4 regions of the Micromonospora aurantiaca ATCC 27029 genome follow, and region 1 is predicted to be linked to each of the others. Evidence: riboswitches for the same ligand, from Rfam matches in the RefSeq annotation. Region 1 holds a riboswitch; each other region holds the start of a gene.
What was found. Region 1 has a riboswitch for cyclic di-AMP ahead of MICAU_RS10385 (C39 family peptidase). Riboswitches for the same ligand answer to the same signal wherever they lie in the genome.

Region 1 (7,030 bases):
GATCCTGGCCGGGGGGACCGGCACGCGCCTCGGGCTGGGCATCCCGAAGCAGCTCCTCAAGATCGCCGGTAAGCCGATCATCGAGCACACCCTCGCCGTCTTCGAGGCCGCGCCGGAGATCGACGAGATCATCGTGCTGATGGCCACCGGTCACGTCGACGACGCGCGGCGCATCGTCGCCGACGCCGGCTTCCGCAAGGTCACCAAGGTGATCGAGGGCGGCGAGACCCGCAACGACACCACCCGGATCGCGCTCGACGCGGTCGGCGAGGGCGACGTCAACATCCTCTTCCACGACGCGGTCCGCCCGCTTGTCAGCGCCCGGATCGTGCGCGAGTGCGTCAACGCGCTCTGGACGTACTCGGCTGTCGACGTGGCCATCCCGTCCGCCGACACGATCATCCAGGTCGACGCGGACGACTGCATCACCGACATCCCGGTCCGCTCCCGGCTGCGCCGCGGCCAGACCCCGCAGGCGTTCCGCTCCGGCACCATCCGCGAGGCGTACCGCCGCGCCGAGGGCGACCCCGACTTCGCCGCCACCGACGACTGCGGCGTGGTGCTGCGCTACCTGCCCGGCACGCCGATCAAGGTGATCGACGGCTCGGACGAGAACATCAAGGTCACCCACCCGGTCGACGTGCACCTGGCCGACAAGCTGTTCCAGCTCGCCGCCGCGCAGGCGCCCCGGCTGACCGACCACCGCAGCTACGCCGAGGAGCTGACCGGCCGGACCATCGTGGTCTTCGGCGGCAGCTACGGCATCGGCCACGACCTGGCCGAACTGGCCCGCGGCTACGGCGCCCAGGTCTTCCCGTTCAGCCGCTCCACCACCGGCACGCACGTCGAGCGCGCCGAGGACGTGGCCGCCGCGCTGAAGACCGCGTTCGAGGCCACCGGCCGGATCGACCACGTGGTGGTCACCGCCGGCATCCTGGAGAAGGGCGCGCTGGCCGAGATGGACTCCGAGACGATGGACCGTCTCCTGCACGTCAACTTCGTCGGGCCGGTCACCATCGCGCGCCAGTCCCTGCCGTACCTCCAGCAGACCAAGGGCCAGCTGCTGCTCTACACGTCCAGCTCCTACACCCGGGGCCGGGCCCGCTACGCGCTCTACTCGGCCACCAAGGCCGCGCTGGTCAACCTGACCCAGGCGCTCGCCGACGAGTGGGCCGAGTTCGGCGTACGCGTCAACTGCGTCAACCCGGAACGCACCGCCACCCCGATGCGGACGCGGGCGTTCGGCGAGGAGCCGGAGCACACGCTGCTCTCCTCCGAGGCGGTCGCGCAGGCGTCCCTGGACGTGCTGATCTCCGACCTGACCGGCCAGGTGGTCGACGTGCGCCGGTCCCCTGGCGAGCAGGTGGCCGCCGTACCGGCGCAGCCGGGCCCGCACCGGTCCGAGCTGTCCGCCGACGCCTGAACCCGACGGGACGTACCAGATGCGTGGTGACCTGGTCCGCAAGCTGCTCGCCCGGGGGCTGACCACCGGGCTGGCGGTGCTGGCCTTCCTCGTCGTGGCGCTCACCGGCGCCACCGGCTGGGGCCTGGCCCTGGCGGTCGCGGCGCTGGCCGCCACCGCCTGGGAGCGCCGGGTCCGGCCGTCCGCCGACGGGCTCGCCGAGACGGTGCTCGTCGCCGCCGGCATCCTGGTCGGCTACGCCCGTCGCCTCGACGACGGCTTCGACCCGGCGCTCGCCACCACCGCGCTGGTCCTGCTCGGCCTGGTGCTGCTGGTCGGCCCGCTGCGGCAGGCCGGCGCACTGGAGATCCGGGCGGCGAACCTCCCGGTCCGCACGTGGACACCCGTCGTCGCCGCCCGGCTGGGCGACGCGCTGCTGGTACTGCTCGCCGTGGTGGCGCTCGCCGCCGCCCTGACGCTGCCCGCGTGGACGGCGCTGGTCGCCGCGCTGCTCGTCGGCGCCGGATGCGGTGCGGTCGCGCTGGACCTCGCCCGGCGCCGGTTCCGGCCGCCCGCCGGAGGCGGCCCGGTCGGCCGGGCACTGCGCCGCCACCAGCCCGAGTTCGTGCTGCACTTCTCCGCGCCGCCCGGCTCGGAGTACCAGGTCACCATGTGGCTGCCGTACCTGGAACGGATCGGCCGCCCGTTCGTGGTGGTGCTGCGCGAGCCGGAGCTCCTGCCCGCGGTGGCCGCCGCCACCCGCGCGCCGGTGGTCCTCTGCCCCACGCTGAAGGCGCTCGACGAGGCGCTGGTGCCCAGCCTGCGGGTCGCGTTCTACGTCAACCACGGCGCGAAGAACGCCCACCTGATCCGGTTCAACCAGCTCACCCACGTGCAGCTGCACCACGGCGACAGCGACAAGGCCCCCAGCGCCAACCCGGTCTCGGCCATCTTCGACAAGATCTTCGTGGCCGGGCAGGCCGCGATCGACAGGTACGCCCGCGCCGGCGTGGAGATCCCCGCCGACAAGTTCGTCGTGGTCGGCCGGCCCCAGGTCGAGGCGATCGAGGTACGCCGGGAGCCGGTCACCTCGCCGGCGCACCCCACGGTCCTCTACACCCCGACCTGGACCGGGCACCACGCCGACGCGAACTACTGCTCGCTGCCGGTGGCCGAGACGCTGATCCGCCGGTTGATCGACAGGGGCGCCGCGGTGATCCTGCGCGCCCACCCGTACACCGGCAAGAACCCGGCCTCGGCCCGCCAGCTCGCCCGGCTCACCGAACTGCTCGCCGCGGACCGGGCGAAGACCGGCCGGCCGCACCTGTGGGGCGCCGCCGCGGCCCGCGAGCTGACGCTCACCGAGTGCGTCAACCGCGCCGACGCGCTGGTCTCCGACGTGTCAGGGGTCATCTCCGACTGGCTCTACTCCGGCAAGCCGTACGCGGTCACCGACACCGGCGCCGACGGCGAGCACTTCGTCGAGCGGTTCCCGCTCGCGGCGTCCGGCTACGTGCTGCGGCGTGACATGTCCAACGTGGACGAGGTGCTCACCGACCTGCTGGACGCCGACCCGAAGGCGGCACAGCGCTGGGCGGCGCGGACCCGCTACCTGGGCGACTTCCCCGCCGACGCCTACGCCGAGGCGTTCCTGTCCGCCGCCCGCCGCGAGCTGGAACCCGACTGGGCGGTCCCTGGGCCGCGCGCGGCCGGCTAGAAACGCGAGCCGGCCCGTCGCGGGCCGGCTCGCCCCCGCTCAGAGGTACGGGTCGAGCAGGGCGAGCACCGCCGCCGGGTCCTCGACGTGCGCGTTGTGGCCCAGCCCGGGCAGCGTGGCCACCGGCACGGCCCAGTTCCTTGAGCTGCGCGTCGGTCACCATCGGGTCCAGCTCGCCCCGGGCCAGCAGCACCGGCACATCGGTGGCGGCCAGCAGCACCGGCAGCCGGGGCTCCCCGACCGCGAACGCCGCCGGGTCCATGGCGAGCCGCCAGCGGCCGTCCTCCCGCCGCAGCCCCGCCTCCACCACCGGATGATCCGGGGCGAACAGCCCGGCGAGCCCGGACACGCGCAGGTAGCGGCGGGCCGCCTCGTCACGGGTGGCGAACCAGGTGACCGGCCGGGCGGCCAGTTCCGCCGACTTCGCCAGCTCGGCCGGGGACCAGACCGCCTTGATGCCGAGCCCGACCACCGTGTCGACCGGAAGCCCTCGCTGCCGGGCCGCGAGCGCCAGCGCCACCACCCCGCCGAGCGAGTGCCCGAGCAGCACCAGCCGGTCCTCGGGGCCGAGCCGGACCGGGCCGAGCCCGTCGACCACGCGCTGGGCCAGGGCCTCGAACGAGTAGCCGTCGAGCGGCGGCGACCAGCCGTGACCCGCCAGGTCGGGGGCGAGCCAGCGGCCGGGCCAGCGGCGTTCCAGCAGCGGCGCCCAGGGCAGCCACACCTCGCCTGTGGCACCCATGCCGTGCAGGAGAATCAGGTGCCGCTTCCCCGTCGCATCGCCCATTGGCGCAGTCTGCCACCGCCCGCCCCGGACACGCGAGACCGAACCCGCCGACCCGCCCCACCCTCGCCCCGGCTCGCCCACACCCCGCCCCCGGTCCGCCCTCGCCCCCGCCCCGTCCTCGCCCCCGCGCGCGGCCCTCGCCCCTGGCGCCCCCTCGCCCCGGCTCCGGCCGCCCACACTCCGCCCTCACCGTCGATCTTGGAGTTGTGGCACCTTTCATAGCGGGCGAGCCGGACAAACTGGGCGCCAAAAGTCCAAGATCGGCGCGCCAAGGCGGCGTGAGGGCCGCGCCAGGGCCGGGCGGGGCGAGGGCGAGGGGCGAGGCGGGGACGGGGGCGAGGGCGGGCGAGACGGGGAAGGCCGGCACCCCGGGTGGGGTGCCGGCCTTCGGGGCTGGCGGGACGGTCAGGCGGAGTAGCCGCGGCTGGCGATCCAGTGCGCCAGGTCGATCGTGGTGATCCAGTACGAGGGCAGCGACGGGTCGGCCGAGTCGGCGATCCGCACGGTCCGGCCGTCGTCCTTGTAGCCGACCACCGCGACGTAGTGGCCGCCCGGGAACGAGTGCCAGCCGCCGTTGGTGTCGGTGGCCGTACCGGCGACGTTCGCGACGACCCCGCGGCCGTTGGTGATCGCCTCGACCACGTCGGCCTGGAGGCGGTCCATCTGCGCCGGGGTGGCCGAGCCGGGAATCATGCGGGTCCGGTACGGGTTGCCCTTGACCTGCTGGTTGAGCACACGGGTGGTGTCCTCGGCCGAGTTGGTGCCCATCTCGGTGGTGCCGAGGGGGCCGGCGAGCGCGTCCTGGCTGCGCTCGATGCCGGCGGCGCTGAGCGCGTTGCGCACGGCGGCCGGGCCGCAGTAGAAGTAGTTGATCTGCGCCTGGTAGTCGTAGTCGAGCGACTTGCTCGACGGCGGCTTCGGCTTGGCCTTGGGCGTGGTGTCCGGGTCGGCAGCGGCCTTCGCGGACGGGGAGGCGCTCGGCGACGCGCTGGGCGTGGCGGAGGCGCTGGGCGATGCCTGCGGTACGGCGATGCGGGCCTCGCTGCGGCTGGCGGGCTGCTCGCCGAGGCGGGCGGCGCCGAGGTCGGCGACCGCGGCGGTGTTCTCCTGGACCGGGGCGTCGTCACCGGCGGTGGCGACGGTGCCGGCGCCGGCGGCCAGCACGAGCGCGGCGGCCGATCCGGCGATGATCTGGTACGGGCGTTCGGTGACGATCCGTCGCAGCTGACGCTTCAGGTGGTGCTTCACGAAATCCTCCACGGGGCGTGAGCGGCACACGCCGGCCCGGCACGCGGAGGAACTCACACGTGCTGGCGGGGCCGGATGGCCGGGGGATCGGGAACGCCCGTGATGCCGGGCGCCCAGGGGGCGGTTGCCGATCGCGCGTCAGGCGCGCGCGGTCACCGCTTCGCCGTGGAGGCGGGAGACGATCGAGGGGTGGGCACGCGGGGTACTCCTTCCGTGGCCGCCGACCGGGTTAGCTGACGGATTCGGGCGGGAAGTACGCCCTACCGCGGGCCGTGGGCTCGCGGATTCACCCCGATGGTGCTCATGGGTCCCCGGTTCGTGGAACACGATTAGGCGGGTCGGTGCGGCGTCGCCGTCGGCGATCGATTACCGCATCGGACGCGCCGACACTACCGGTGGGTATGTCCCCTGCCAAGCGCTCCCACCTGCGTAAACGTGATCCGTGGTAACGGATTTCGGAACACCCGGTTACTGACTTCACTCAATGGGACAAGCAGTTTCGACGGCGCCTGGCGGCGGAAAGCGGACAGACGGCGACCACCCGGCCCGCAATCGCGATACTCGATGACCCGCTCTGCGCCCGGCGCCCGTTTCGGCGGCCAGGGTGACCGGGCTCACCACGTTCCGGGTAACGATTCGGTCGAGACGGCCGTCTCAGCCGACCCGGGCCGGACGCCACCGCGCGTTCCGGACCGTCGCGGGCACCGGCGAGGCGCTCGCCGTCGCGCTCCGGTACGCCGGGGCGGGCCGCAGCGCCACTGTGGCCGCGTACGCCTCGGCGGCGAGCGTCCGGGCGGCCTCGGCGGCCAGTTCCGCGTCCCGCCAGGCCGCCCGCTCCCGCGCGGCGGCGCTCTCCCATCCGGCCCGGCGCCCGTCCCTGACGGTGCGGGCCAGCACGATCTCCTGCTCGGCCGGGTGCCGGCGCGGATCCCACCCGTTGCGGCGCGCCAGCACGTCGGCGAGCTGACGGGCGGTCAGGTCGCCCCGCCAGTGCGCCGTCATGGCGGCGTGGCGCAGCCAGCGCTCCCGGGCCGCGTACTCCGCAGGGGTTCGTGGCGTGCGCGGCGCGGCCAGCGCGGCGGCGCCGGCGAGGCGGCGGGCGGCGGCGTCCGCCTCGTCGTACGCGGTCCAGGCCCGGTCCGCCTCGTCCTGCGCGGCCAGCCACTGCTCCCGGCGGCGACGGGCCGTCTGGGCGGCCCCGGCGGCGGCCACCGCCACCTCCTCGGCGTACCGGGTCAGGTCGTCGCGGCGGGCGACGTCGGCGTCGGCCGGCTCGGGGGCGGTCTCCGGCGCGGGGTCGCGTTCGGGCCGGGCGACGAGCGCGGCGAGCAGGCCCAAGGCGAGCAGCAGGAGGAAGGACCAGATGGCGGCGGCCTCGGGCACGGAGGTGAGGAAGTGGTACAGAGCGGTCTGCGACATGGTCGGCACCTCACGGGAAGGACCTGGCGGGAGGACCCGCACGACCTCGCCGGGGCGGGCCGGTGGAGGGCCGCCGGGGCGGGTGCGGGGATGACGTGCGGTGGGTGCGGAGAACGGGCGCGGCCCGTGAGCGGGTCAGCGGGCGGGCGGTGCCCGCGGGCCGGCCGGTGCGACGGCCCGTCCGGCCGGGACCGGCTCCACGACGGCCGGGGCGGCCGCCCGGGGCGCGGGCGCCGGAACCCCGGCGGGAGCGGCCTGCCGCTCGGCCACGCGGTCGGCCTCCGGCCGCGTCGCGGTCGAGGCGCCGGTGACCGTGTACGTCGAGGCGGCGACCGCCGGAGCCGGGGCGGCAGCGGCGACACCGGCCGGCAGCGTGGCGGCGCCGAACGAACAGGCGACGACCACGGCGAGACTGGCGAGCATCCGGGCGGTCCAGCGCGCCACCCACCACACGGGG
Region 2 (7,030 bases), 2.1 Mb from region 1:
GAAGCAGATCGACTCGGAGATCAAGCGGCTGACCGCCATGCTGCCGGTGACCTCGATCCGCCCGGCAGGCTGCCCCGCCGTCGACGGCGTGGTGAGCAGCGCCGCGCGGACCGCCATCAAGACGGCGTGCGCCCAGGTCGGTGACCCGTACGTGTGGGGCGCCACCGGCCCGAACTCGTTCGACTGCTCCGGTCTCACCCAGTACGCGTACAAGGCGGCGGGCATCTCGCTGACCCACTTCACCGGCGCGCAGTGGAACGAGGGCCGCAGGATCTCCCGCTCCGAGGCCCGCCCCGGTGACCTGGTGTTCTTCGGCTCCGACCTGCACCACGTCGGGCTCTATCTCGGCAACGGGGTGATGGTGCACGCGCCACGTACCGGCAAACCGGTCCAGGTGTCGAGCATCAGCACGATGCCGATCGCCGGCTTCGTCCGGGTCGCCTGATCCGGAACCCTGGCAGCGAGAAGGCCCCCGGTCCACGCGGACCGGGGGCCTTCCCGTGTGCGGTGCCGGGTCAGCGCGGCGCGCCGACCGGGGACGGCAGGATCAGCACGTCGTCCAGGTTCACGAACATGATCCGGTGACCGAACTGGACCTGCACGTAGCGGTTCTCGCCGCGGACCACGGTCCGGTCACCCGGTGCCGAACCGTCGAACGAGACCGCCCGGTAGTACTCGCCGGGCAGCACCCCGCCCACCGCGTACCGCTGGCCGGCGGCGAACGTGTACTGAAGCGGCGAGATGGTCTGGTACGGGATGGTGTCCGGGTAGGCGGCCTGCTCCGGGTAGGCCCGCCCGTACACCGGGATGGTGGCCTTGCCGGGCCGCGGCGTCACGACGAAGCCGGTGGCCCACTTGGCCGTCGGCGCGGAGGCCGGGTTGAGGAACCACGCCTTCTGGCCGAGGTACCAGATCGCCGTCCAGTCGCCCTGGCGGCCGGCGAGCGCGTACGTCTGACCGGCGGAGGCGCGGGCGCCGTGGTCGGAGATGTACATGGTGTCCGGCGTGCCGTCCGGGCGCAGCCCGAGGTCGTTGACGAGCGGGGCGTCCGGGCTCGGCGCGGTCCGCAGGATCACCGACGAGGAGCCGCGCGACGGGCACGGTTCGGCCGGCGGCCGGGGCGTCGGGACGCCCGGCGGCTGCTGGTTGCAGCCGAAGAACGCCGGCCGGTTGGTGGCGAAGTCCGGGTCGATGGTGACCAGGCCGGTACGGGGCGTGCCGGTGCTGCGGAACGGCGCCTTCATCAGGTCGAAGTAGTGCGACCAGTCCCAGTACGGTCCCGGATCCCAGTGCATGCCGCCCACCGCGCCGGCGTTGATGCCGGGCACGTTGTCGTGGCCGATGATGTGCTGCCGGTCCATCGGGATGCCGAGCTTCAGCGCCAGGTGACGCACCAGCTTGGCGGAGGTGCGGTACATCGCCTCGGTGTACCAGGTGCCCTGACCGGCGAAGCCCTCGTGCTCCAGGCCGATGGACTTGGCGTTGACGTACCAGTTGCCGGCGTGCCAGCCCACGTCCTTGGTCTTGATGTGCTGGGCGATGTAGCCGTCCACCGAGCGCAGCGTGTAGTGCCAGCCCAGGTAGTCGGCCCGCTTCACCAGGTCGACACTCGGGCCGAAGTAGCCCTCGGTGTCGTGGATGACGATGTACTCGATCTTCTGCTGCTTCGGCCGGTCGCCCAGGTCGTGGTTGCCGTAGTCGCCCGGGTCGTCGCTGAGCTGCTCGTACGGCGCGGGGATCCACTCGCAGGCCAGCCGCACCGGGCACTCCAGCCCGTCCGGTCGCTCGGCGTTGCGCAGGCCCAGGCGGGCCAGCCGGGAACGGTCCGGCTTCGCGGCGGTGGCGGCGAGCGTGACCCGCTGGCCGTCGTCGGTGGTCCGGCTGGCGCCCTGGCCGAGTTGGTCGTAGACCTCGTCGGCGAAGGCCGCCGCGGCGTCGGAGGTGTCCGCGCCGGAGTACCGGGCCACCGCGCCGTACCAGGCCGCCGGGTCGGTGCCGGCGCCGACCGGCCCACCCAGAGCCTTCTGGTACGACGCCAGCAGCGCGGCGCCACCGCGGATGTTCGCGGCCGGCTCGGTGCGCAGCGTGCCCGCGTCGAGCCCGGTGAGCGCGGCGGCGGCGTCGAGCGTCTGGAGCGAGGCCGGCGGCAGCGGGGTCTCCCGCTTCGGTGCGGCCGCGGTGGCCGGATCGAGCTTCAGCGGCCGGGAGTCGTCGCCGCGCGGGTCCTCGTCCTCGTCGACGTGGGCGCTGCCCGGCATGGCGAGGATGTGCGCGGCGTCGGTCAGGTGCATCGGGCCGTAGCCGCCGCTGGTGCTCGGCTGCCCGGTGTGGGTGTCCCAGCGGGACTCCAGATAGGAGACACCGAGCAGCACGTTCTGCGGTACGCCGTACTCGGCCGCGGCGGCGGCGTATTGTTGTTGCCGGTCGCTCGCGGGCGCGGACGTGTCCGGCGCGGCTGTCACCGGGCCGGTCGTCGCCAGCGCGGTGGCTGTCGCCACTGCGGCGGCGAGCAGTATCCGTCTGCCCGACGGCGGGGCGGAGAGGTGCATCGAACCTCCTGGACAGGGATGGGGGTCACTGCGTTTCCACCCTCACTCCGCACACCCGCGAGGGTCAATACCTTTCCAGTGAGTAATCAGCCTTGAAAGAAAATTTCACCTCCGACCGAGGTGCGGCGCCTCATCGCGTACGGAGTGTCACGGCGCTGGAAGTTGCGGATCGATAACGGTGGTCCCTACTCTGGTGAATCGTCGGCCGCACGTCTCACCGTCCAACCCGGTCGGTGACGGTCCGACACCGCCGAGTCGCCTCCGGGCGAGCCGGGGAACCAGGTACCTGGGGTGAATCCGCAGCGATGCGGTAGGGCGGCTCCCTTCCCGCCCGAATCCGTCAGCTAACCCGGTAGGCGGTACGGAAGAAGGAGTACGGACGCCCGGTGGCACTCCATGCCCCGCGGCCGTCGTCGAGCCGGTCGGTCGACCGGTCCACGGCTGTGCCGCGTACCCGCTGGTCCCGCTTCACCACAGCCCTCGCCGCTCTCGTCGGCACCGCAGTCATCCTGACCGGCGGCGCCACGGCGGCACACGCCGAACCCTCGGTCGCCGAGATCGAGGCGCAGATCGACCGCGACTGGAACAAACTCGAACCGGTCATCGAACAGGTCAACGCCGTACGCGAGCAGCTCGCCGCGCGGCGCAAGCAGGCCGACGCGCTCGGCCGGCAGATCGCACCCCTCCAGGCCCGGGTGGACGCCGCGCTCGGCCAGGTCGGCGGACTCGCCGCCGACGCCTACAAGGGTGACAACCTCTCCACCGTCAACGCGCTGCTGGGCAGCCGCTCACCCGGTGACCTGGTCAACGGCCTGGAACTGCTCGACCGCTTCGCGCACCGCCAGCACGAGCAGGTGCGCTCCGTCGCCGCGCTGCGCGACGAACTGGCGGCGAAGAAGAAGCCGCTGGACGAGATGATCGCCGGACTGGCGCGTACCGAGGCCCAGCTCGCGGCGAAGAAGAAGCAGATCGACGCCGAGATCGCCCGGCTGCAGAAGCTGCGGCTCAAGGTGTACGGCAACGGTGGCGGCGGCCCGCTGCGCCCGGCGCCCTGCCCCGCCGGTTACCCCGGTGGCGCTGCCGGAGCGGCGGTCAAGTTCGCCTGCGCCCAGATCGGCAAGATCTACGTGTGGGGCGCGGCCGGGCCGGATCACTTCGACTGCTCGGGCCTGACCCTGGCGGCCTGGGCCAAGGGCGGTGTCTCGCTGCCGCACAACGCGCGCCAGCAGCACGGCATGACGAAGCGGGTGAGCCGGGCCGAGCTGCGCGCCGGTGACCTCGTCTTCTACTACAGCGACCTGCACCACGTGGCGATGTACGTGGGCGACGGCTGGGTGGTGCACGCCTCCCAGTCCGGCAAGCCGATCACCATGAAGCGGGTCGACGACGGCGACATCAACAGCTACGGCCGGGTGTAAGGAAGGGCCCCCTCTTAACGCCTCCGGTAGAGGAGGGGGCCCTTATTAACAACTGTGGGCGCCGTCAGCGGGTCGGCCAGGTGCGCCAGCTCTGCCAGGACCGGCTCGGCGTCGGTCCGCGCTGCCCCTGGTAACGCGAGCCGTAGACGGCCGAGCCGTACGGGTGCTCGGCCGGCGAGGAGAGCCGGAAGATGCAGAGCTGGCCGATCTTCATGCCCGGCCAGAGCGTGATCGGCAGGTTCGCCACGTTCGACAGCTCCAGCGTGACGTGACCGGAGAAACCCGGGTCGATGAAGCCGGCGGTCGAGTGGGTCAGCAGCCCCAGTCGCCCGAGGCTCGACTTGCCCTCCAGCCGGCCGGCGAGCTGGTCACCCAGCGAGATCACCTCAAGGGTGGAGGCGAGCACGAACTCGCCCGGGTGCAGCACGAACGGCTGCCCCTCCGGCACCTCCACCATCGAGGTCAGGTCGTCCTGCTGGATCGACGGGTCGATGTGCGTGTAGAGGTGGTTGTTGAAGACCCGGAACAGCCGGTCCAGGCGTACGTCGATGCTCGACGGCTGCACCAACGTGGGCTCGAAGGGCTCCAGCGCGAGCGTGCCGGCCTTGATCTCGGAGACCAGGTCGCGGTCGGAGAGCAGCATCGGAACACCATAGCGACAGGTGCCGGTGACCTGCGTGTCGCACTACATCTTCGTACACGTGTTCGATAGAGTGTCCACATGGCTTCCTGGTCCGAATTCGCCGCCGACGAGCCCCGCCTCGCCGACGAGATCCGCCTCCTGATGCAGCAGTACGGGCCGGGCTTCGGCTACCTCGCCACGGTCCGCGCCGACGGCGGCCCCCGGGTCCACCCGGTCTCCCCGGTGTTCACCGCCGACGGCCTCTGGTGCTTCGTCATCGACTCGCCGAAGCGCCGCGACCTCGAACGCGACGGCCGCTACGCGCTGCACTCGTTCCCGCCGGAGGAGAGCGACGACGAGGCGTACGTGGCAGGCCGCGCCCGGCCGGTGACCGACCCCGCCACGGTGGCCCGGCTGGCCCGGATCGGCCGCGCGTCGCCGCAGGGCGACTGGCGGCTGTTCGAGTTCACCGTCGAGGCGGCGATGCTGACGCGGCGCGACCCGGTGGGGCAGCCCGGCGCCGCTCCGCCGCAGGTGCGGGTCTGGCTCGATCCGCGCGGGGCCGAACCCGCCCGGCGTGACCCGCTCGCCGCCGAAGGGCGGCGTGGCCGGCACGGCTTCGACACCCGCCGCCCGGCCGCCTGACCCGGCCCACGACGAAACGGTGCCGGCCCCGTCCGAGGACAGGGCCGGCACCGGTACGCGGTACGACGGTCAGGCTGCGCGGTAGGCGTTCCACGCGGTGAGCATGCGGCTCGCCTGGCCGGCGGTGAACTGGTACATGCAGGAGTCGTACGTGTAGTCCATGAAGTTGGTGATCGGGTCCTTGCCGGCGGTCGAGCAGGTGTCGCGGCCGGTCGGGCACTGGTACGCCGGGGACGCCTCGGCCGGGGTGTCGGAGACGCTGTCGCCCGAGCCGGAGCAGCCGCCCTGGAAGGTGTGGTAGAGGTTCAGCCAGTGGCCGACCTCGTGGGTGCCGGTGTCACCCTGGTTGTAGTTGGTCGCGGTGCCGCCGGGCAGCGACTCGTTCAGCACGACCACGCCGTCCATCTTGTCCAGCGTCCGCTTCGGGAACGTCGCCCAGCCCAGCAGGCCGTTGCTCAGCTCGCCGAGGTAGATGTTCAGCGTGTTCTTGCCGCCCTCACGCAGCGAGGTCTTCATCGAGCGCTCGGCGGAGGAGCCCTGCACGATCGGGTACCACGACGGGTTCGTCACCCGGTTGATCTTCGTGAGCTGGAACCCGAAAGCGGTGGCGGCGCCGCCGGTCGAGCCCGCGTACGACTGGTTCAGCACGGTGATCTGCTGGTTGATCATCGAGTCGGTGATGTTGCCACCGGCCCGGGTGCTGTTCTCCTGGATGACGTGCACGACGACCGGGATGGTCACGGTGGCCAGCGGGGCGACGGCGCCGGTCCGGAAGCTTGCCCGCTCGCGCTGCGCGGCGGCGAGGTCGGCCTCACGGTCACGGACCTGCTTGGCGGTCAGGTGGTTGGGGTCGAGCTTGGCGTTGCCGCCCTTCGCGACGCGCGCGTTCGCGTGTTCGTCGGCGTGGGCGTCGGCCGGCTCGGCGCAGACGCCGGCCGGGGCGGCCGAGAAGGCCGAAGCAGCGGGGACGACGCCGACGGCGGCGGTGCTGAGCAGCAGCGCGAGGGTCGACGTCGCGACACCGGCGGTACGCCGGGTCAGCAGGTTGGGACGGAGTCCCATGGGCCCACCTCTTTCTGACGGCGTGCCAGGGGGTGTGTCACGCCGGTTCGGAAACGTGGGGCAGACGTTACATCCCATCGACGCATTTGAGAACGCCCATACGTTGTCGACGTTAGTGCTTGATCCACTCCAGTTCGGGGAGGTGGCGGGGTCAACCGCCCGCCGATGCCGCCACCTCGCCGAAGTGGCGCGCGGGCACCTGGATGCACAGGGGTGGTGACCTTCAGGTAGAGTGGTGCCGCCTGCGGGTGTAGTTCAATGGCAGAACATCAGCTTCCCAAGCTGACAGTGCGGGTTCGATTCCCGTCACCCGCTCCAGCGCGAAGGCCCTGATCAGGACGAGAGTCCCGAGTCAGGGCCTTCGATATTCAGTGGCCAGCCAGCACGACCGGTGTCATTAGCGTGCCGTCACGGTCCGGCCGAGGGCTGCGGCGGTTCCCCCTGGTTGGCCGTACCGGTCGTGGTCTCCGGCTGCGGGCCCTGCTGGGCGCCGCCTGCGCCGTCGGCGTCTCGGGCTACAAGCAGAGTGACCCCACGGATGCCGCGCTCGATGATCCGCCAGGGCAGAAGCACGTCCCCCAAGCTCTTGATATCGAACGCCTTGATGATCTGCGGAGCCTGCCCAACGAGAACCTCCCCGTTGGGGAGGCGGGCCATCGCGTAGCAAAAGACGAGCCAGGTGTTACGTAGTTGTGCTGACGAGGGGGCATGCGACAGCTGGGCCCGAGGCCGGG
Region 3 (7,030 bases), 1.6 Mb from region 1:
GCGCGGAGTCGACCACCAGCACCGCGTACGACAAGCTCACCGTCAAGGCGGGCAGCACCACGCTGGCCACGTACTCCAACCTGAACAAGGCCACCGGCTACGTGCAGCGGTCCTTCGACATCTCGTCGCTCGCAGGCACCACGGCGACCATCTCGTTCAGCGGCGTGGAGGACAGCTCGTTGCAGACGTCCTTCGTCGTCGACGACACCGCGGTCACCCTGAGCTGACCGTGGCGTGCGCGGCCGGTCGTCGTCCTCCCGGCGGCCGGCCGCCTCGCCGTGTCCGGCCCGGCGTCCCGCCGTGTCAGGCCCGGCGTCCCGCCGTGTCGGGCCGGCCGCTTCGCCGTGTCAGGCCCGGCGCGCGCCCTGGGACGCGGTGCCGCGGTCGCGGTGGATCCGCGCGGCCGCCTCGTGCATCGCGCGGCCGAACAGCTCGGCCTGGTCGCCCATGCTGCCGAGCCGGGCGGCGAGCGCGTCGGCGTCGGCCCGCGCCGACGCGCTGACCCGGGCGTCCAGCTCGGACAGCGCGGCGTTGGCGGCGGTGACGAAGTGTCCGCAGAGGACGTCGAAGGGCTCGCCGGCCAGTTCCGGGTCGATCGTCACGGAATCCAGCCGGCCACCCTGGACGGCGACCGCGCGGACCCGGCCGCCGGCGGCCGTGCCCTCGGCGCGCAGCAGGTCGCCGGGCTCGCCGTCGGCGTGCGCCGAGGCCCGGGAGCGCATCGCGGTGAGCGCCTGCTGCGTGCGGGTCAGCAGCTCGTCGATGCTCGCGGCCGCCGAGAACGGGTCGTTGGTCATATCCGCGCTTTCTTCACGTCTTAGCCGAGCATCGTGACCCTAGCAACCGGCTCCGACGAATCGCGGTCACCACCGTTGCGGACCGTCTCCCGGACGCCGGGAGCAGGCCGGACACCGTCGACGCGGCGTGTCGCGGACGGGGCGAACGCCCGGCCGGGTCGCCCCGGCCGGGCGTTCTCGGACCGCTGTCAGCGCAGCCGCAGCCGCTGACCGGGGAAGATCAGGCCGGGGTCGTCGCCGACCACTGCGCGGTTGCGCTCGTGCAGGGCGCGCCAGCCGCCGTCGACGCGCTGCGTCACGGCGATCTCCGACAGCGTGTCCCCACGCCGGACCAGGTACGTCCCGGCGCCGGACGACGGCTGCGGCGCCACCGTCGTCGTGGCGCGCTCCGGCGCGGCCTTGCGGGTGGCCGCCCGCTCCGGCGCGGCCTCGCGCGTGGCGGCCCGCTTCGGGGCCGCCTTTGTGGTGGCCCGCTCGGACCGGGTCGCCGCGCTCGCCGAGCCGCCCTTCTTGCCGCAGACCGGCCACGCGCCGATGCCCTGGCCGCGCCGCACCTTCTCCGCGACGGCGATCTGCTCGGACCGGCTGGCCAGGTCGGCGCGGGCGGCGTACTTCTTGCCGCCGTAGCCGTTCCAGGTGGCGCGGGAGAACTGGAGCCCGCCGTAGTAGCCGTTACCGGTGTTGATCTTCCAGTTGCCGCCCGACTCGCAGCGCGCGACCGCGTCCCAGTTGACGCCTGCGCTGGCCGGAGCGGCCGGGCCGAACAGGGTCGCGGCGCCGACGGCGGCGCCGGCCAGGACCGCTCCGAGGGCGGTACGGCGGCTTCGGGCTGAGTATTCAGTTGCCATGTGGATTCCTCCACGCCGACGAGGTGAGCTGTCGGGTTCGGGCCGAGGAGCCCGGCCGCCGGTGGCGGCTTCACCCCGAGGTGACGATGCACCGTGGAACGTGTGGTTCCCCCGCTCCCGCGCGAGGTCCGGTTACCGGGGACGGCGGCGGGATTTGGCGTTTCCGGCCCGCGGTGTCCGCGTCTGCGAACGAAACCGACGCTAGGAGCGATTTGCGACGATCGTCCACTTCTTGTGACGCTCTTCACCCGGCCGGGCTACCGGCGGCGGCGCTACGGTGGCAGGGCCAGGCAAGATCACGGGAGGGCTTGACGGATGACCGATCACGGACACGAGCTGACCTTCGGCGGCTTCATCACCCCCGCCGCCGGGCAGCCCGACCAGGTCGTGGCGCTGGCCCGGCTGTGCGAGCAGGTCGGACTGGACCTGGTCACGTTCCAGGACCATCCCTACCAGCCGGGCTTCCTGGACACCTGGACGCTGATGTCCTACGTGGCCGCGGCGACCGAACGCATCCGCCTGGCCGGAAACGTCCTCAACCTGCCGTTGCGCCAGCCGGTGGTGCTGGCCCGCAGCGTCGCCAGCCTGGACCTGCTCACCGGCGGCCGGGTCGAGCTGGGACTCGGCGCGGGCGCGTTCTGGGACGCGATCGAGGCGGCGGGCGGGCGGCGACTGTCCCCCGGCGCCGCCGTCGACGCCCTCGACGAGGCGATCCGGGTGATCCGCGAGGTCTGGGACACCGGCAGCCGCGGCATGATCCGTGTCGACGGCGAGCACTACCGGGTGGTCGGCGCCAAGCGCGGCCCGGCGCCCGCGCATTCGGTCGGCATCTGGGTCGGCGCGTACAAGCCGCGCATGCTGCGCCTGGTGGGCCGCGCCGCGGACGGCTGGCTGCCGTCCCTGTCGTACCTGCCCAAGGGCCCCGACGAGCTGCCCGCCCTGAACGCGCTCGTGGACGAGGGCGCCCGGGCCGCCGGGCGCGACCCGGCCGCGATCCGCCGCATGCTCAACGTGACCGGCACGTTCGCCCGCTCGTCCGCCGGCTTTCTGGCCGGGCCGCCGGAGCAGTGGGTGGAGGAACTGGCCGGGCTCACCCTGGAGCACGGCATCACCACGTTCATCCTCGGCAGCGACGAGCCGCGCGCGATCCAGATCTTCGGCCAGGAGGTGGCCCCCGCGGTCCGGGAGCTGGTCGCCGCCGAGCGCGCCACGCCCGCCGGCGGCGCCCGGGAGGCCGCCGACGAGCCGACCAACGCCGGCGGCCCGAGCACGCTCGGCGTCACCCCCACCCCCGACCCGGGGGTACGCCTGAGCGCGCGCCGCCCGTGGGACGAGTCCACCCGCCCGAGCGCTCCGCCGCCGCCGGCCGGACACGTCTACCCGGCCCGGGGACAGGCCGCCGGGCAGCACCTGGTGGACGTGCACGACCATCTGCGCCAGGAGCTGGCCCAGGTGCGCGACCTGCTGGAACAGGTCAAGCAGGGCTCGGTCTCGCCGGGCCGGGCGCGGGCGGCGCTCAACGAGATGACCATGCGGCAGAACAACTGGACGCTCGGGGCGTACTGCGCGGCCTACTGCACGATGGTCACCCAGCACCACGGGCTGGAGGACGCCTCGGTCTTCCCGCACCTGCGCCGCTCAGAGGCCGGGCTGGCCGCGGTGCTGGACCGCCTCGAGGAGGAGCACGTGGTGATCCACGGGGTGGTGGAGAGCGTCGACCGGGCGCTCGTGGAGCTGGTCCGGCGGCCCGGCGACTTCACGCAGCTCCAGGAGGCGGTGGACCTGCTCACCGACACGCTGCTGTCGCACCTGTCGTACGAGGAGCACCAGATCGTCGAGCCGCTGGCCCGGCACGGGTTCTTCCCCGGCCAGCTGTGAGGTAGCTGACTTCTGATCTCTTAAGTCAGGGGGTACCGTCGACGCCATGACGGACCTCCTTGCGCAGCGTGACTCCTGGTCCACCGCCAACTGCTCGATCGCCCGGGCGCTGGAGGTGGTCGGCAACCGCACCACGCTGCTCCTGCTGCGGGAGGCGTCGTTCGGCACCCGCCGCTTCGACGACTTCGCCCGGCGGGTCGGCGTCAGCGAGCCGGTGGCCGCCGCACGCCTCAAGCAGCTCGTCGCCGACGGGCTGCTCGACCGACGTCCCTACCGGGAGCCCGGGCAGCGCACCCGCGACGAGTACGTGCTCACTGCGAAGGGAAGCGACCTGATCCCGGTGCTCGTCGCGCTGCGGCAGTGGGGCGACACGTACGCCGCCGACGAGGCGGGCCCGGCGGTGCGGGTGGCCCACGAGGAGTGCGGCGCCGCGGTGCACGCCCGGCTGCGCTGCGGCGCGGGGCACGACGTACCCCCCGGCGAGCTGGCCGTCCTGCCCGGTCCGGGCCTGCTGTCCGCCTGACCCCTCCCTTCCCCACACCTCGGAGCGAGACATGAAGATCGCTGGAAGCACCGCCCTGGTCACCGGCGCCAACCGCGGCTTCGGCCGGCACCTGGCCGCCGAACTCGTCGCACGCGGCGCCACCGTCTGGGCCGGCGCCCGCAACCCGGACACCGTGGACCTGCCCGGAGTCATCCCGGTACGCCTCGACATCACCGACCCCGAGTCGGTGGCCGCCGCCGCGCAGCGGGCCGGGGACGTGACGCTGCTGGTCAACAGCGCCGGCGTGAGCACCGGCACCGACCTGCTCGACGGCGACCTCGCGCAGATCCGGCTGGAGATGGAGACGCACTACCTCGGCACGCTGTCGGTGGTACGGGCGTTCGCGCCGCAGATCGTGGCCAACGGCGGCGGCAGGATCCTGAACGTGCTGTCGGCGCTGTCCTGGTTCACGTTCCCCGGCGTCGGCGCGTACGGCGCGGCGAAGGCCGCCGAGTGGTCGATGACGAACGCCCTGCGCCAGGAGCTGGCCGGCCGGGGCGTCCGCGTCGCGGGCCTGCACGTGGGCTACATGGACACCGAGATGGCCGCCGCCGTACCCGGCCCGAAGGCCCACCCGGCCGACGTCGCCCGGCTCGCCGCCGACGGCATCGAGTCCGACAGCTACGAGATCCTCGCCGACGACGTGGCGCGCCGGGTCCAGGCCGGACTGTCCGGCGGTGTGGCCGCGCTCTACCCCGCGCTCCCCTGAGCCGACCCGCCTCCAAGGTGGCGGCGCCACCTCGGCGAGCCGTTGCCGACCAACCGGCTGCCACGACAACCGCCTGAGGTCCCTCCATCTGGGACCAGCCTCCCCCACCCTGGGACACCCAAGCGCTCGTCCCCAGTCTGGGAGACCCACCGTGATCAGCACCAGTTCGGCGAAATGGCGGGGTCAGAGCCCGTCCGATACCACCACTTCGGCGAGCTGGAGTGGATCACGCAACTGCCCGACCATCGACTTCCGAGCGGGGTCGACACCGGCTCGGCGAGGTGGCGGTATCGGTGGCATGCCGATACCGCCACTTCGGCGGCATGGAGTCGATCACGCCGGCCCGCCGGGGCGGGTCGGGCGAACCGGGTCGGGGTGGGGCTACAGGCCGCGGGCGAGACGGTCGGCGAGGATCCGGGTGAACCGGGCCGGGTCGGCCAGCTCGCCGCCCTCGGCCAGCAGCGCCATGCCGTACAGCAGCTCGGCGGTCTCGGTCAGCGCGGCCGTGTCGCCGCCCTCCCCGTGCGCCTTGCGCAGCCCGGTGACCAGCGGGTGGGCCGGGTTCAGCTCCAGGATCCGCTTGACCCGGGGCACCTCCTGGCCCATCGCCCGGTACATCTTCTCCAGCGTCGGCGTCATGTCGTGCGCGTCGCCCACCACGCAGGCCGGTGAGGTGGTCAGCCGGGTGGACAGGCGCACCTCCTTCACGCTGTCGGCGAGCGCGCCGCCGAGGAACGTGAGCAGGTCGGCGTACTCCTGGCGCTCCGCCTCGACCTTCTCCTTCTCCTCCTCGGTCTCCAGGTCCACCTGCCCCTTGGCGACCGAGCGCAGCGTCTTCCCGTCGTACGCGCCGACGCGCTCGACCCACACCTCGTCCACCGGGTCGGTGAGGATCAGCACCTCGTAGCCCTTGGCGCGGAACGCCTCCAGGTGCGGCGAGTTCTCGATGGTGGCCCGGTTCTCGCCGGTGGCGTAGTAGATCTCGGTCTGGCCGTCCTTCATCCGCTCCACGTAGTCGCGCAGCGTGGTCGGCTCGGCCGGGTCGTGGGTGCTGGCGGTGCGAACCAGTTCCAGCAGCGTCTCGGTGTTGTCCGGGTCCTCCAGCAGACCCTCCTTGACCACCGCGCCGAACTCGGTCCAGAACGTGCGGTACGACTCGGCGGACATGTCCTTGAGCGTGGCGAGCACCTTCTTGACCAGCCGGCGGCGCACCGCGCGGATCTGCCGGTCCTGCTGGAGGATCTCCCGGGAGATGTTCAGCGACAGGTCGTGCGCGTCCACGACGCCCTTGACGAAGCGCAGGTAGTTGGGCATCAGCGCGTCGCAGTCGTCCATGATGAACACGCGCTTGACGTAGAGCTGCACACCCCGGCGGCCCTGCGGGGAGAACAGGTCGAGCGGGGCGTGCGACGGCAGGAACAGCAGCGCCTCGTACTCGAAGGTGCCCTCGCCGCGCATGTGGATCGTCTCGAGCGGGTCGGCCCAGTCGTGCGCGACGTGCCGGTAGAACTCCTTGTACTCGGCCTCGTCGACCTCGTCCCGCGAGCGCGCCCAGAGCGCCTTCATCGAGTTGAGCGTCTGCTCCTCGCGGGTGGTGGCGCCGTCCTCGCCGGGCTTGTCGACAGTCATCCGGATCGGCCACGAGATGAAGTCGGAGTAGCGCTTGACGATCTCGCGGATCGTCCACTCGGCGGTGTAGTCGTGCAGGTTGTCGTCGGTGTCGACCGGCTTGAGGTGCAGCGTGACCGAGGTGCCCTGGGGCGCGTCCTCGACCTCCTCGATCGAGTAGGTGCCCTCGCCCGCGGACTCCCAGCGGGTGCCGCCGGACTGCCCGGCGCGGCGGGTCAGCAGCGTCACCCTGTCGGCGACCATGAAGGTCGCGTAGAAGCCGACGCCGAACTGGCCGATCAGCTCCTGGGACGCGGCGGCGTCGGCGGACTCGCGCAGCTTGCGCAGCAGCTCGGCGGTGCCGGACTTCGCGATCGTGCCGATCAGGCCGACCACCTCGTCGCGGTTCATGCCGATGCCGTTGTCCCGCACGGTGAGCGTACGGGCGTCCTTGTCGACCTCGATCTCGATGTGCAGGTCGGAGGTGTCCGCCGACAGTTCCTTGTCGACGAGCGACTCCAGCCGCAGCTTGTCCAGCGCGTCGGACGCGTTCGAGATCAGTTCGCGCAGGAAGACGTCCTTGTTCGAGTAGATCGAGTGCACCATCAGCTGCAACAGCTGACGAGCCTCGGCCTGGAACTCCAAC
Region 4 (7,030 bases), 3.1 Mb from region 1:
GCGGCTGCGCGCCGGTGACGCCCGCGCGGCCGAGCGTGCACTTCCCGACTGGACCGCGTCCGACGCGGCGGACTGGCCGCTGCCGGTGCGGCTGGGCGCCGGGCTGCTCGACGCGGCGCTCGCCGACGCCTCCGGTGACGCTCGGCGCGCCGGACGGCTGCTGGAGGAGGTGCTGGCACTCGCCGAGCCGGACGGCTTCCGGCGCGTCTTCACCCGGGCCGACCCGGGGGTACGGGACCTGCTCGCCGCGCGCCTGGACTCGGGCACCGCGTACTGGGCCACGGTGAGCGAGCTGGTCCGGGGCGTGGACGCGCAACCGGCAGCGGCACCGGCCGACGGTCCGGCCCGGTCGCTCGACGAGCCGCTCACCGAGCGGGAACTGACCATCCTGCGCTATCTCCAGAGCATCCTGTCCAACGTGGAGATCGCCGCCGAGCTGTCACTGTCGGTCAACACGGTCAAGACGCACGTGCGCAACATCTACCGCAAGCTCGACGCGACCCGCCGGCGGGACGCCGTCCGGCGGGCGCGCGAGCTGCGGCTGATCTGACAGTCAGCCGTCGTCGGTGGCGGCGTCCACCACTGCCAGCAGCTCGGCCAGGTCGTAGCCGCCGTCGTGCCGGACGTCGTTGACGAACAACGTCGGGGTGCCGTTGACGCCGCTGCGGATGCCGCCGACGAAGTCCTGCCGGACCCGGTCGGCGTACTCCTGCCGGCCGACCTCCGCGGCGATCTCCTCCGGCGACAGGCCGATCTGCTCGACGCCGAGCGACAGGTGCACCTGGTCGAGCTGGTCCTGGTGCTGGTAGAGCCAGTCGTACATCTCCCAGAACCGGCCCCGGGCGGCGGCGGCCTCGGCGGTCTCCGCGGCGCTCTCCGCGTACGGGTGGACGTTGGTGATCGGGAAGTGCCGGTACGCCAGCCGCACCGTGTCGGCCCGCTGGCGCAGCACCTCGGTCAGGTTCGGGTAGGCGGCGCCGCAGAACCGGCACTGGAAGTCGCCGTACTCGACGATCGTGACCGGCGCGTCCACCGGCCCGCGGACATGGTCGCGTTCGGTCACCGGGATCCGCAGCCGTGCGGTGGTGACCTGGAGGGGCGTGGTCATGCGGCACTCACCCGCCGATCCGAGTCCAGGCTCTCGAGCGCGTCGAGGATGCCGTCCACGCCCGGGTTCACCTCGGGCGGGGAGAGGTGGCTCCAGGCCACCCGGCCGTCCGGGCCGACCACCACGAGTGCCCGCTCCGACTGCCCGTGCGGCGCGTACGCCCCGTACCGGCGCGGCACCTCACCCTTGGGCTCGAAGTCGGCGAGCAGCGGGATCCGGATGCCCCGGCTCTCGGCGAACGCCCGGTGCGAGTCGACGCTGTCCACCGAGATGCCCAGCAGCACCGCGTCGTACCGCTCCAGCTCCGGCAGGGCGGCCTGGTACAGGGCCATCTGCTCGCCGCACACAGGTGACCAGTCCGCGGGGTAGAACGCCAGTACCACGGGACGGCCCCGGAACTGCCCGGGGCCCACCTCGCGCCCGTCCGGCGCCGCCGGCAGCGTGAACCCGGGCGCGGCCTGCCCGGGTGTGATCAGCCCGTTCGGATCACTCATGCCTCCCACCCTGGCCGCGGCCCGGGTGAGGCGGGCTCACCCGGGCGGGGTGGTTCCGGTCAGCGCACGACGAGGTGGTTGTGCACCTCCCGGATGCCGGGGGCGTTCCACACCACCCGCTCGATCTCTTCGCGCTCGCCGGCCGAGTGGACCTGCCCGTCCAGCAGCACCGTGTCGCCGTGCACCCGTACGTCGACCTCCTCGGCCTCGGTGGCGCGGTTGCGGGCCAGCGCGTCCACGATCCGCTCGGCCAGGTCGCGGCCGTCGGCGTGCACCGCGGGGCGCACGGCGATCCCGTTGCTCACCCCGCGTACGCCGGTGAGCCGGGCGACCGACCGTTCGGCGGCCCGCCGCTGGTACTCCCACTCGACCTCGCCGTGCAGCGTGACCCAGCCGTCGGCCACGGTCACCTGCAACGCCTCGATCGGTACGAACGCGTCCCACTCCAGCGCCCGTACGGCCGCGACGGCGATCTCCGGGTCATCCCGTCCGGCCCCGGTGTCGATCCGGACGGCGAGGTCGTTGGCGACCGCGCGGACCCGGGCGACCCGGTGCGCGGCCCGTTCGGCGGCCCACTTCTTGGCGTAGCTGTCCACCCGGCCGGTGAGCGTCACCACGCCCTCGGTGACGGTCACCCCGATCTCGTCCGGGCCGACCCGCGGCTCCCAGGTCAGCTCGTCGAGCACGGCGGACTGGATGTCCCGGTCGGTACGCGTGATCGTGTCGGTGGCCATCCGGCTCCCCCTCCCGTCGATCGCGGCGCGGGCACGTGGTCCCGCACCCGCGATCCTGCGCGCGCCCCGGGTGAGCGGGCCTCACCCGGGGCGGGTGAGGCAGCACGACGGCCGCTCCCGGGAGTCCCGGGGGCGGCCGTCGTCGTGTCGTACGGGCGGGTCAGCCGTCCAGGCCGGCCGGCGAGTTCGGCCGGTCCACGTCCACGAACTCGATCTCGTCCGCGGCCCGGTCCCGGCTGCCGGCGGCGCGCGCCGCGGTGCCGGCGGCCCAGCCGATCGCCGCGCCCGCCAGCGCCGCCGCGATCAGCAGCGTCCAGGGCAGGGCGGGCCGGCGGCCGGCGAGCGCGTCGAAGGCGAGGGACGCCCGGCGGCGTGCCTCGTCGGCGGCGGAGCCGACCAGGTCGGTGGCGTCGTCGGCCAGGCCGGAGGAGCTGCGGCGGGCGGTCCGGGTGGCGTCGCGCACGCTGTCACCGGCGGAACCGGCGGCGGAGAGCAGGTTCTGCCACGCCTGGTCGGCGACCCGCTCGGCCTTGCCCCGGCGGTCCAGCAGGTTGGATCCGAACATCGTTCTACCTCCTCGGGTGCCGAAGGCCGGCGGCCACTTCGGACTCCGGTGTCCATCCGGCGGGTTCACTGTCTCGGGCAGTGCCCCACCGGGGCGCGTGGCAAACCACGCCGTGGTTCCCGGCCGTGAGCAGCGAACGGGACGAACCACCCGAACGCGCCGGGACCGGTGCCCACGGGACGTGCGTGCGCCCGCTACCCTGGTCGGCGGATCGGCGGGCCCGCCCGGTCGCACGGTTGGCCGCGACCCGCCATACAGGGGAAACTGGAACCCGGAGGTCCGGATTGGGTACGCCCAGGTGTGCCCAGTTCGCGAATTGCTCATCCCGGGGGGTGGCGACCGGGCCGTTGGAGGAATACTCTCGGTCGCGGCCCGCGTACTGATGAGGCGCCCGTCATGGGCGAGTGGAGGTGCTCGCGTGAGCCTGTCGATCGTGAAGTCGGTGCGGCCGGGTGGTGTCGTCCAGATCGCGCCCCGTGGGGAGATCGACGTCGACACCGCGTACGAGGTGCGGGAAGCGATCGCCGAAGTGCTCGCCAAGGGCCGTCCCTCGCGAATCGAGCTGAACATGCGGCTCGTCACGTTCATCGACTCGGTCGGCATCAGCGCCATGGTCGCCGGCTTCCAGACCTGCGAGGTCAGCGGCGTCAAGCTCGTGGTCACCGAGCCGAGCCGGTTCGTGCACCGGCAGCTCTGGGTGACCGGCCTGCTCGGCCTGTTCGGCGCGCCCGAGCCGTGGTTCGCCGACGACACCCCCGAGGTGCTGCCCGGCGCCTGAGCGCGCCGTTCACACCCCCTGCAGCCAGGGGACTTTCTACCCGTTGCCAGTCCGGCGTCGGTACGGGACGATCGTCGCGACGCACGACGGCGAGGGGGCCCGCTTGCAGAGCAGCGACAGCTTCAGCTACACCGTGCAGGCCCGGTGCACCCGGGCCGAAGCGGTGGCGCTACTGGGTGACCTGAGTCGCCAGGGCGAGCTGCATCCGCTGATCGTCCGGGTCCGGAAGCTGCCGGCCCGGCCGGGCGCGCTGGCCAGCTACGCGATCACCGACCGGCTGCAACTCGGCCCGCTGCACTTCCCGGTCACGTACCAGGCGGACGTGCTGATCGCCGGCGAGGACGAGGTCGTCACAGTGGCGCGTCAGCAGCCCGCGACGACGGTCCGCAACCACACCCGGCTGCGCGACGAGCCGGACGGCACGGTACGCATCGACGTGGAGATCACGCTCACCGCTCCGGCGCCACTGTTCGGGTACGCGTTCCGCCAGGCCCGGGCGGCTCACCTGGGCCTGGCGGCTCGTCTCGGAGCGACCCTGGAGGGCCGGCCGGCCTGATCCGGCCGGCCCTCTCGGGGCGCGCTCAGTACACCGACAGGTGCACGTGGTTGGTGTGGTCGCTGGACGGGTCGCCGTTGCCGCCGCTGTACGACTTCCACCCGCTGCTGGGCAGCCAGATCTGCTTGAACCAGATCACGTAGAGCACGGCGAGCGGGTCGGCGTTGCGCACGAAGTACGCGGCCAGGTTGTTGCCGTACGTCCGGTCACCGCCGGTGGCCACGCCGCCGAAGCCGTTCTTCTGCGCGGCGAAGTCGCAGGCCCGCCCCTTCGGGTGCTCACCAGAGCCGCTGGGCCGGTGGCACGAGACGTACCGGGTGAAGCCCGCCGCCTTGGCCTGTTGCAGCGCGTGCAGCGTGCGCGGGGTGATGCAGCCGTTCGCCGGGGTCGGGTCGTTGACGCTGCACGACTCCGACGGCCAGGAGCCGTCCGAGTTGCGCGGTGCCGGCTTCGCGTTCTTGCTGGAGGTGCCCTGGACGCTGCCACCGCCGCTGCTGCTGCGCGAGGCCCGGTCGTTCGCCACCTCCAGGGCGCGCTCGGCCTGCTCCTTGCGCTTGGCCATCACCGTCACCTGCTTGCGCTGCTCGCGGATCTCTCCGTCGAGCTGGGCGCGGGTGCGGGTGGCCTCGTCCCGGGTGGTGATCAGGTCGCGCAGCGTACGGTCCTCGTGCGCGGCGACCTGCTCCAGCGCGGCGGCCCGGTCCATGAAGCCCTCCGGGCTGCTGCTGCCGAGCAGCGCCCCGGCGGTCCCCAGACGGCCGTTGCGGTACGCCACGGCGGCGATCTCGCCGACCTTGGCGTCGCGTACGGCCAGCTCGGCGCCGACCGTCTTGAGTTGTTCGTTCAGCTGCTTCTGGCGGCTCACCGACCGGTTCAGCGCGGCTTTCGCCTCCAGCCAGCCCTTGCTGGCCGCGTCGAGCTGGGCACGCAGTTCGGGCGTGCCACCCTCGTCGTCGCCGGGCGCTGCGGCGAGCAGGCCGGTCACCGGCGCCGCCGAGGCGGGGGAGACCGGAACGGTCGCGACGCCGAGGGTCAGCGTCGCGACGAGCAGGGCCGCCAACCGGGCGGCCGTCCGTCGTACAGGTGCCACTGGGGGCATTCACACGTCCTTCCGTCAACGCCGACCGGGTTAGCTGACGGGTTCGGGACGGAAGATCCCTACCGCTGACGCGGATGCACCCCACGTACGTGGTTCCCCGGCTCGTCCCTGCGGACGATTAGGCGACGGCCGCCCCACCGGGGCCGGGTGGCGCCCGCGGGTGCGGCCGCGACCGAGACTACCGGCGCTGCCCGGGCACGGCTCCGTGGAGCAGTGCCACTAGGCGGGGCAAAACCGGCATAAGACTACATTAGCCACAGTGATTTAAGTGTGTCCTAATCACCACTCGGTCTGTCCGCACACTCCGGCGGACGCTCCGGGTTCGACCTGCAACGTGGCGTGATCGATGGAGAAGTCCTCGTGCAGGGCGGCCCGCGCGGCGGCCAGCACCACGCCCGGGTCCACGCCCGGATCGGTGGTCAGGTGCGCCGAGGCCACCTCCATGCCCGAGGTGAGCGTCCAGACGTGCAGGTCGTGCACCTCGGCCACGCCCGGTACGGCGGCCAGCCGGTCGTGCACGGCGGTGACCTGCAGGTGCTCCGGCGCGGCCTGCACCAGGATGCGCAGCGCGGCCCGGCCGAGCCGCCAGGTGCGCGGCAGGATGAACAGGCCGATGCCGACGGCGACCAGCGGGTCCGCCCACCACCAGTCGGTCGCCGCGATGACCAGCGCGGCGGCGATCACGCCGAGCGAGCCGAGCAGGTCGCCGAGCACCTCCAGGTACGCCCCGCGCAGGTTGATGCTCTCCTTCGACCCGGCGCGCAGCAGCGCGAACGCGACGATGTTGGCGAGCAGGCCGAGCACCGCCACCACGAGCATCGGGCCGGCCAGCACCTCCGGCGGCTCGCCGAACCGGCGTACCGCCTCGACCAGGACGTAGATGGCGACGGCGCCGAGCAGCACGGCGTTGGCGAGGGCGGCGAGCACCTCCAGCCGGTAGAGCCCGAACGTGCGCTGCGGGTCGGTGCCGGCGCGGCGGGTCGCGGTGATCGCGGCGAGGGCCATGCCGATGCCGAGGACGTCGGTGAACATGTGCCCGGCGTCGGAGAGCAGCGCCAGCGAGCCGGTCGTGAAGGCGGCCACCGCCTCGACCACCATCAGGGCGGCGAGCAGCGCGAAGGCGGCCCAGAGGCGGCCCCGGTGGCGGTGCGCCGCGTTGGTCACCGCGCCGCTGTGGTCATGACCTGCGCCCACGCCAACACCCTTCCTGCCCCGTACCGGCCAGGCCCAATGTATGTTCACATCGCTATGTATGCAACTGAACGATGGGTGACAGCCGGGTCACGGTCGGGTGTCCGTCAGGAGGGGTCGAGCGTGGTGAGACGCTGGGTGGCCCGGGACAGCGCCACGTAGAGCGTGCGGACACCCGAGCCGGGGTCGGCCCGGATCTCGCTCGGCGCCACCAGCACCACGCCGTCGTACTCCATGCCCTTGGCCTGGAGGCTGGTCACCACCTGGAGGCGGCCCGGGCCGAGCCCGCCCAGCCAGCCGGCCACCTCGTCCCGGCGCGGCACCGGCGTGATCACGCCGACGGTGCCCTCCACCTGCGCGAGCAGCGCCTCGGCCGCCTCGACGGTGGCCGCCGGCAGGTCGGCGGCGGGCACCGTGCGCTCGACCGGCGGCACGCCGGTGGACCGCACCGCGTCGGGCAGCGGCAGGTCCGGGTAGAGCCGGCGGATCTCCGCCGCCGCCACCG

Region 2: it holds a riboswitch for cyclic di-AMP, as region 1 does, so the genes downstream of both, MICAU_RS00565 (C40 family peptidase) here and MICAU_RS10385 (C39 family peptidase) in region 1, are expected to answer to the same signal.
Region 3: it holds a riboswitch for cyclic di-AMP, as region 1 does, so the genes downstream of both, MICAU_RS16690 (LysM peptidoglycan-binding domain-containing protein) here and MICAU_RS10385 (C39 family peptidase) in region 1, are expected to answer to the same signal.
Region 4: it holds a riboswitch for cyclic di-AMP, as region 1 does, so the genes downstream of both, MICAU_RS23530 (coiled-coil domain-containing protein) here and MICAU_RS10385 (C39 family peptidase) in region 1, are expected to answer to the same signal.

What each region holds. Positions count from the first base shown of each region.
Region 1 covers NC_014391.1:2,196,575-2,203,604, reverse strand. Annotated here, with positions in the region: gene MICAU_RS10400 (bifunctional cytidylyltransferase/SDR family oxidoreductase) at 1-1,423, shown strand, start outside; gene MICAU_RS10395 (CDP-glycerol glycerophosphotransferase family protein) at 1,443-3,119, shown strand; partial or broken gene MICAU_RS10390 (alpha/beta fold hydrolase) at 3,325-3,861, opposite strand; gene MICAU_RS10385 (C39 family peptidase) at 4,312-5,154, opposite strand; cyclic di-AMP (ydaO/yuaA leader) riboswitch at 5,358-5,500, opposite strand; gene MICAU_RS10380 (hypothetical protein) at 5,809-6,573, opposite strand; gene MICAU_RS10375 (hypothetical protein) at 6,709-7,030, opposite strand, start outside.
Region 2 covers NC_014391.1:114,066-121,095, forward strand. Annotated here, with positions in the region: gene MICAU_RS00555 (C40 family peptidase) at 1-445, shown strand, start outside; gene MICAU_RS00560 (N-acetylmuramoyl-L-alanine amidase) at 516-2,549, opposite strand; cyclic di-AMP (ydaO/yuaA leader) riboswitch at 2,788-2,922, shown strand; gene MICAU_RS00565 (C40 family peptidase) at 2,936-3,967, shown strand; gene dcd (dCTP deaminase) at 4,032-4,610, opposite strand; gene MICAU_RS00575 (pyridoxamine 5'-phosphate oxidase family protein) at 4,689-5,234, shown strand; gene MICAU_RS00580 (zinc metalloprotease) at 5,304-6,296, opposite strand; tRNA gene MICAU_RS00585 (tRNA-Gly) at 6,541-6,614, shown strand.
Region 3 covers NC_014391.1:3,764,283-3,771,312, forward strand. Annotated here, with positions in the region: gene MICAU_RS16680 (M4 family metallopeptidase) at 1-227, shown strand, start outside; gene MICAU_RS16685 (YbaB/EbfC family nucleoid-associated protein) at 348-797, opposite strand; gene MICAU_RS16690 (LysM peptidoglycan-binding domain-containing protein) at 986-1,645, opposite strand; cyclic di-AMP (ydaO/yuaA leader) riboswitch at 1,644-1,802, opposite strand; gene MICAU_RS16695 (LLM class flavin-dependent oxidoreductase) at 1,961-3,523, shown strand; gene MICAU_RS16700 (winged helix-turn-helix transcriptional regulator) at 3,570-4,046, shown strand; gene MICAU_RS16705 (SDR family oxidoreductase) at 4,078-4,776, shown strand; gene htpG (molecular chaperone HtpG) at 5,158-7,030, opposite strand, start outside.
Region 4 covers NC_014391.1:5,338,581-5,345,610, reverse strand. Annotated here, with positions in the region: gene MICAU_RS23565 (winged helix-turn-helix domain-containing protein) at 1-550, shown strand, start outside; gene MICAU_RS23560 (DsbA family protein) at 554-1,108, opposite strand; gene MICAU_RS23555 (redoxin domain-containing protein) at 1,105-1,602, opposite strand; gene MICAU_RS23550 (BON domain-containing protein) at 1,662-2,336, opposite strand; gene MICAU_RS23545 (hypothetical protein) at 2,497-2,901, opposite strand; gene MICAU_RS23540 (STAS domain-containing protein) at 3,320-3,679, shown strand; gene MICAU_RS23535 (SRPBCC family protein) at 3,783-4,235, shown strand; gene MICAU_RS23530 (coiled-coil domain-containing protein) at 4,261-5,334, opposite strand; cyclic di-AMP (ydaO/yuaA leader) riboswitch at 5,339-5,469, opposite strand; gene MICAU_RS23525 (cation diffusion facilitator family transporter) at 5,614-6,528, opposite strand; gene MICAU_RS23520 (HelD family protein) at 6,633-7,030, opposite strand, start outside.